DNA from 2 places in the Nonomuraea sp. NPDC049158 genome. Region 1 is predicted to be linked to the other one. Evidence: predicted binding sites of a transcription regulator. Region 1 holds the regulator's gene; the other holds the start of a gene.
What was found. Region 1 encodes HrcA, which represses chaperone genes, less so after heat shock. Its sites were predicted from a motif close to TTGGCACTCTCNNNNNGAGAGTGCCAA; they were not measured.
Positions count from the first base shown of each region.

Region 1 (3,409 bases):
GACAACGCGCTGACCTGCTCGCCGCCCGACACCGAGGTGGAGATCCGGGCCAGCACCCGCGAGGGCGAGTGCCACATCGCGATCGTCGACCAGGGCGTGGGCATGACAGAGGGAGAGCGCGCCGCGGCGAACGCCCGGCTCCGTGGCGAACGGCGCTTCTTCGCCGCCCCCACCCGCTACCTCGGCCACTACGTGGTGGGCCGGCTGGCCGAGCGGCTCGGCGTGCGCGTGTGGCTGGACGAGTCGCCGCCACACGGCATCACGGCCCGGGTGGCCCTCCCGGGCGAACTCCTGGTGCCCTCACGGGTCAACGGCCGTTGACCGCCTCCCGCTCAGCGGCCGTTGAAGGCGTCCCGCAGCCGTGAGAAGAACCCCTGCTGCCCGGGGGCGAACTTCCCGGGCGGCCGCTCCTCACCACGCTGCTTGGCCAGCTCGCGCAGCAGGTCCTCCTGCGCCGGGTCGAGCCGCAGCGGGGTCTCCACGTTGACGTGGATGAGCAGGTCGCCGCGGCCCGTCTCGTTGAGCCGCTGCACGCCCCTGCCGTACATCGTGATGACCTGGCCCGACTGCGTGCCCGGCCGCACGTCGACCTCCTCGGAGCCGTCGAGCGTCTCCACGGCGAGGTTGGTGCCGAGCGCGGCGGCCGTCATCGGGATCTGGACCGTGCAGTGCAGGTCGTCGCCGCGCCGCTCGAAGATCTCGTGCGGGCGCTCGACGATCTCCAGGAACAGGTCTCCGGGCGGGCCGCCGCCGGGGCCGATCTCGCCCTCGCCGGCGAGCTGGATGTGCGTGCCGTCCTCGACGCCCGCGGGGATGCGGACCTTGATCGTACGGCGGGTGCGCACGCGGCCGTCACCCGAGCACTCCTGGCACGGGTGGCGGATGATCGTCCCGAAGCCGCCGCACTGGGGGCACGGCCTGGAGGTCATGACCTGACCCAGGAACGACCGGGTGACCTGGGAGATCTCGCCGCGCCCGTTGCACATGTCACAGGTGTCGGGGTGGGTGCCGGACGCGGCGCCCGCGCCCTGGCAGACCTCGCAGAGCACGGCCGTATCGACGACCAGCTCGCGGGTCGTGCCGAAAGCGGTCTCGCTCAGGTCGAGCTCGACGCGGATGGTCGCGTTGCGCCCTCTCCTGGCCCGCGAGCGGGGGCCGCGCGCGCCGCCGGCCGTACCGAAGAAGGCGTCCATGATGTCGCTGAACGGGAAGCCCGCGCCGAAGCCGGCCGCTCCCTGGCCCGCGCCCGCGCCGCCGAAGGGATCGCCGCCCAGGTCGTACATCTGACGCTTGTTGGCGTCGGACAGCACCTCGTAGGCCTGCGTGATCTCCTTGAACCGCTCCTGGGTCGCGGGGTCCGGATTGACGTCGGGATGGAGTTCGCGGGCAAGCCTGCGGTAGGCCTTCTTGATCTCTTCCTGACTGGCGTCACGGCGCACCCCGAGGGTGGCGTAGTAGTCGCTGTTTGCCACTTATCGACCTCTTATGATGCAGCCAGGATCTGGCTGACGTAGCGTGCCACCGCGCGCACGGCGCCCATCGTCACGGGATAGTCCATCCGCGTGGGGCCTAGCACGCCTAGCCGGGCCAGTTCGTTGTCGCCAGAACCGTACCCGGTTGCGACGATCGACGTGCCACGGAGGAACGGGTTCTCCGAGCCGATGCGCACGGTGAGCGTGGACGGGGTGTCTGTGGAAGTCTCGCCGAGCAGCCGCATGAGCACGACCTGCTCTTCCAGTGCTTCGAGCACGTCGCGCAGCCCGGTCGAGAAGTCGGCCCCGGCGAGGTTGGCCGCACCGGCGAACACGATCTTCTCATCGTGGCGCTCGACCAGCGTCTCGAGGAGCACCGACAGGATAGTGGCCACCACGGGACGGTCTTCGACGGGCAGCCGTTCCGGCAGGTCGGCGACCTGATCGGGGACATTGAGCAGGCCGCAGCCGTCGAGGGAGGCGTTGAGCACCGCGCGCAGGTGCGCGATGCGGGTGTCCTCCACCACTTCGGGCAGCTCGACCACCCGCTGTTCGACGCGGCCCGTGTTGGTGATCAGCACGAGCATCACCCGCCGGTCATGCAGCGGCACGAGCTCGACGTGCCTGACCGTCGAGCGGGTCAGCGTCGGGTATTGCACGACCGCGACCTGACGGGTGAGCTGCGCGAGCAGCCGCACCGTACGGGTGACCACGTCGTCGAGGTCGACCGCGCCGGCGAGGAACGTCTCGATCGCCCGCCGCTCCGCCCCGGAGAGCGGCTTGACCTGCGAGAGCCGATCGACGAACAGGCGATAGCCCTTGTCCGTCGGCACACGGCCCGCGCTGGTGTGCGGCTGGGTGATGTAGCCCTCCTCCTCCAGAGCGGCCATGTCGTTCCTGACCGTCGCCGGGGAGACCTTCAGGTTGTGGCGTTCGGCGAGCGCCCTGGAGCCCACCGGCTCGTTGGTGGACACGTAGTCTTCGACAATGGCGCGGAGCACCGCCAGCTTCCTATCGTCGAGCACGCGCTCACCTCCTACCTCTGCCTTTCAGGAAACGACAGGTCTAGCACTCTGTGTTCCCGAGTGCCAAGTGTACGGCTCCCGCCCACAAGGTGCGATAACACCGGAGCTAGCGAGTGGCTGCCCATTGGGCGCACACTGGCCGATATGACCGATGACTCCCAGCCCCCCTCCTACGGTCCACCGCCGGGACAGGGTCCGTACCAGGGGCAACCTCCCCAGTTCGGCCCGCCGCCGCCCCAATATGGTCCGCCGCAATACGGCCAGCAGTACCCCCAGCCCGGCCCCTACGGGCAGCAGCAGCCGTACCAGCCCGGACCTTACGGCACGCCGCAGCGGTTCGGCCCTCAGGTTGACCCGAAGTTGATCAGACCGCGATTGCGGTGGATCGCGGTCGCCTGGGGGCTGGCCCTGCTCGCCGGCCTGGTCGGGGTGGGAGTGTTCGTGAGCGGCATCCTGAACACGGTGGGCGCGGTGGCCCCGTCCAAGACGTTCACGGCGGGCCAGAGCGTCACCGTGCCGCTGGACCCGGCGGACAAGCCGGTGGTGTACCTCGCCAGCGAGAGCCAGGTCCACTACATGTGCCGGATCGACGGCGGTCCCGGTCAGGCCAAGCTGGCCAAGACGTCCGGCACCGAGCGGGTCACCGTCAACGGCACGCAGTGGCAGCTCATCCTCGTGGTCAACGCGCCGGCCAAGGGCGACTACCAGTTCACCTGCACGACCCAGGAGCCGACGAGCGTGCGCTTCGGCGTCGGCCGCGACTTCGCCTCCGCTGCGGGAGGCCTGGTGGGCGGCGTGGCGGCGCTGCTGGTGATCCCCGGTCTGGGCGTGCTGGCCGCCGTCATCGTGACCATCATGGTGGTGACCCGGCGCAGCTCTCATCGCAAGCGCCTTGCGGCGGGCGGGTGATTT
Region 1 is NZ_JBEZDM010000003.1:27,413-30,821, reverse strand. Features, by position in the region: gene AB0B61_RS07880 (ATP-binding protein) at 1-321, shown strand, start outside; gene dnaJ (molecular chaperone DnaJ) at 333-1,472, opposite strand; gene hrcA (heat-inducible transcriptional repressor HrcA) at 1,484-2,497, opposite strand; gene AB0B61_RS07865 (hypothetical protein) at 2,642-3,406, shown strand.

Region 2 (3,409 bases), on a different contig from region 1:
GACCCGCTGGTGAACCGACTCCACATGCGCGTCGACGGTGCCCACCTGCTCGCCGACGGCGTCGACGTGGTCGCGTACCGCCTCGACATGCTGGGCCAGACCCTCCGCCCACATCGGCGGCTTGGCCGCGATCTCGTCAAGTCGTCCGCTCACCGTCTCGAGCGTGCCGCTCAGACCCCCCAGCTCCCGCTCGCGAACCTCCCGGAGCAGCCACTCCATACCCTCAAGGCGCTGGCGGATCTCGTCGAGGACGGCACCCTGGGTCCGCTGCTCGTAGACGTGGTCCTGAGACGCACGCGCGAGCAGGTCCCGCATCCTTTCGGAGATGGCGGAATCGCCGCCTGCCTGGAGAAGGGTGGTGTGGTTGGAGTGATCCACCGAAAGGCTCCTTCGCTCGCCGACGGTCTGCCGCGCAGCGGTGGGACAGGTCCGGTTTGCAGATGAAACGAGAACGCGGCTAACCGCCAAAGGGGGAGGACTCCCGCGTGCTCACCTTAGCCGCTCGATCAAGGTTCGTCAGGAGCGAAGTAAAAGATCGGGGTTGGCCCGAGAACGTCCTACTTTGTCATTTGCGCAGGTGGGGATGGGTGACAAATCAGGACGGAAGGCTTATCCATGATTCGGGTAAGCATGATTACCGCAGATTTGTCACCCGAAAGTCGCAGGTCATTTCTGAGCCGTTCGATGTCTACCGCTGAGGCTCGCTTCTTGATGACGACATTTCCGACTTGCCGCTCGCGGAGGGTGGCGCGGAGGCGCTTCAGCGAGAATGGCAGCACGTCTTCCACCGCGTACCGCGCGGCCCATGGGGTGTCGAACGGCTCGTCGCCGGTGATGTAGGCGATCATCGGGTCGGGGAGGCGGCCGCCGACCATCTCGGCGACCTCTCCGACGAGGTGCGCGCGGATCGCGGCCCCGTCGGGTTCGTACATGAACCGACCGACGGGGCCGGTCGGCGCCTCGGCCCCGCGCGCGACGAGTGTCTCCCCGCCGGGCAGCAAGGTCGCCCGTCGCACCGCCCCTTCGGTGGGGCCGGTCCAGAGGGCTGCCTCCTTCACCTCGCCCTTGTACGACACCCACTCGGCCTCGGCCTCGTCCGGGATGAATTCGTACGGGATGCCCGGAGCCACCTTCAAGCAGGCCCGTCCGGCCCTGGCGACCAGGTCGAGCACGACCGGCCACGGCGGCGAGTAGGCCATGGGGTCGAACGTCCTGCCCCGGCTCGTCCGGCGGGCGGGGTCGGCGAACAGCCAGTCGTAGTCCTCCGGCGAGACCGTCGCCGCGTCGGCCTCGCGTACGGTGACCCGATCCGCCAGCCCGAGCGCCTCCGCGTTGGCCCGGGCGACGGCGACGGTCAGCGGGTCGAGGTCCACGGCGTCCACGACGCAACCGGCGCGGGCCAGGGCGAGGAAGTCGCCGCCGATGCCGCAGCAGACGTCCACGACCCGCGTCCCACCGGCGGGTCCGGCCAGGCGGCGGGCCCGGTGGGCGCCGACCTCGGCTCGGGTGGCCTGCTCCAGGCCGTGCGGAGTGAAGTACATGAGTGCCGCGTCGGCGCCGAACTTGGCCTTGGCGCGCTCGCGCAGCGCCGCCTGGGTGAGCGCAGCCGAGGTGAGGGCGGCGTCGTACGACCTGCGCAGCCTCGTCGCCGCGGCCACCGGATCGGCTCCCACCACCTCGACGGCCTCGGCGAGTGCGCGCTGCCCGCGCGGGGTGAGCAACTCGGTGAAGGCGTCGAGATCCACGTCACCCGACGTTAGCGTCTCCCCGCCGCACTCCAGCCTGCCGGTGGGCGCGTACGGTGGCAGGTGGAGGGGCACGTCTGCCCTGCGCCAACAGTGCGTGTCACCCCAATTAGCCTCAACCTTGGGCAAGCTCTTGGGCCTTATCGCTCTGAGCAGACGCGTTCGTGTTGACTGTCAAGCCCCTCTTGCATATGTTTCCTGTTGGCACTCTCCCCTTGAGAGTGCCAACGTGCGACGAGGCAGGTCTGACACCCGCGACGGCAGGCCCCGCTGGTCGCCTCTTCTAGATCATTCAAATCTGAAGGGGAGGTCCGATCGTGACGACCGCCACCAAGGTTCCCGTTAAGCCGCTCGGCGACCGCATCGTGGTTCAGCCGCTTGAGGCCGAGCAGACGACCGCTTCCGGCCTTGTCATTCCTGACACCGCCAAGGAGAAGCCGCAAGAGGGCAAGGTCCTCGCGGTGGGCCCGGGCAACTGGGATGAGGACGGCGACAAGCGTATTCCGCTCGACGTCGCTGAGGGCGACATCGTCCTCTACAGCAAGTACGGCGGCACTGAGGTCAAGTACGGCGGCGAGGAGTACCTCGTGCTCTCCGCCCGCGACGTTCTCGCGATCATCGAGAAGTAAGCCGGATGCGTCGGGCCCCGGGCGCGCGTCTCGTCTGAGCGCGTGCGGCCGGGGCTTTCGACGCTAGGAGAGGACTTTCAGCATGGCGAAGATCCTAGCGTTCGACGAGGACGCACGCCGCGCGCTTGAGCGTGGCGTCAACGCCCTCGCGGACGCCGTGAAGGTAACCCTCGGCCCCCGTGGCCGTAACGTCGTCATCGACAAGAAGTTCGGTGCTCCGACGATCACGAACGACGGCGTGACAATCGCTCGTGAGATCGAGCTGGAGGAGCGTTACGAGAACCTCGGCGCCCAGCTCGCCAAGGAAGTCGCCACCAAGACCAACGACGTCGCTGGTGACGGCACCACCACCGCGACCGTCCTGGCTCAGGCGATGGTCCGCGAGGGCCTGCGCAACGTGGCCGCCGGCGCCTCGCCGCTGTCGCTGAAGCGCGGCATCGACAAGGCCGCCAAGGCGGTCAGCGACAAGCTGCTGGCCAGCGCGCGCCCGGTGGAGGACAAGAAGGAGATCGCGAACGTCGCGACCATCTCCGCCCAGGACGCCAAGATCGGCGACCTGATCGCCGAGGCGTTCGACAAGGTGGGCAAGGACGGTGTTCTCACCGTCGAAGAGTCCAACGCCATGGGCATGGAGCTCGAGTTCACCGAGGGCATGCAGTTCGACAAGGGCTACCTGTCGGCGTACATGGTGACCGACCCCGAGCGCATGGAGGCCGTCCTCGAGGACGCCTACATCCTGCTCACCCAGGGCAAGATCTCCTCGATCTCCGACTTCCTGCCGCTGCTCGAGCAGATCGCCCAGACCAAGAAGCCGCTGCTCGTGGTCGCCGAGGACGTCGAGGGCGAAGCCCTGGCCGTCCTGGTCACCAACAAGATCCGCGGCACGTTCACCTCGGTCGCCGTCAAGGCTCCGGGCTTCGGCGACCGCCGTAAGGCCATGCTGCAGGACATCGCCATCCTCACCGGTGGCCAGGTCGTGAGCGAGGAGGTCGGCCTCAAGCTCGAGAACGTCGGCCTCGAGGTGCTCGGCAACGC
Region 2 is NZ_JBEZDM010000005.1:65,417-68,825, forward strand. Features, by position in the region: gene AB0B61_RS13175 (hypothetical protein) at 1-378, opposite strand, end outside; gene AB0B61_RS13180 (methyltransferase domain-containing protein) at 558-1,745, opposite strand; gene groES (co-chaperone GroES) at 2,060-2,374, shown strand; gene groL (chaperonin GroEL) at 2,457-3,409, shown strand, end outside.
Region 2: groES (co-chaperone GroES) is a predicted target of HrcA. The motif match lies at 1,947-1,973, and genes of this name have one in related genera.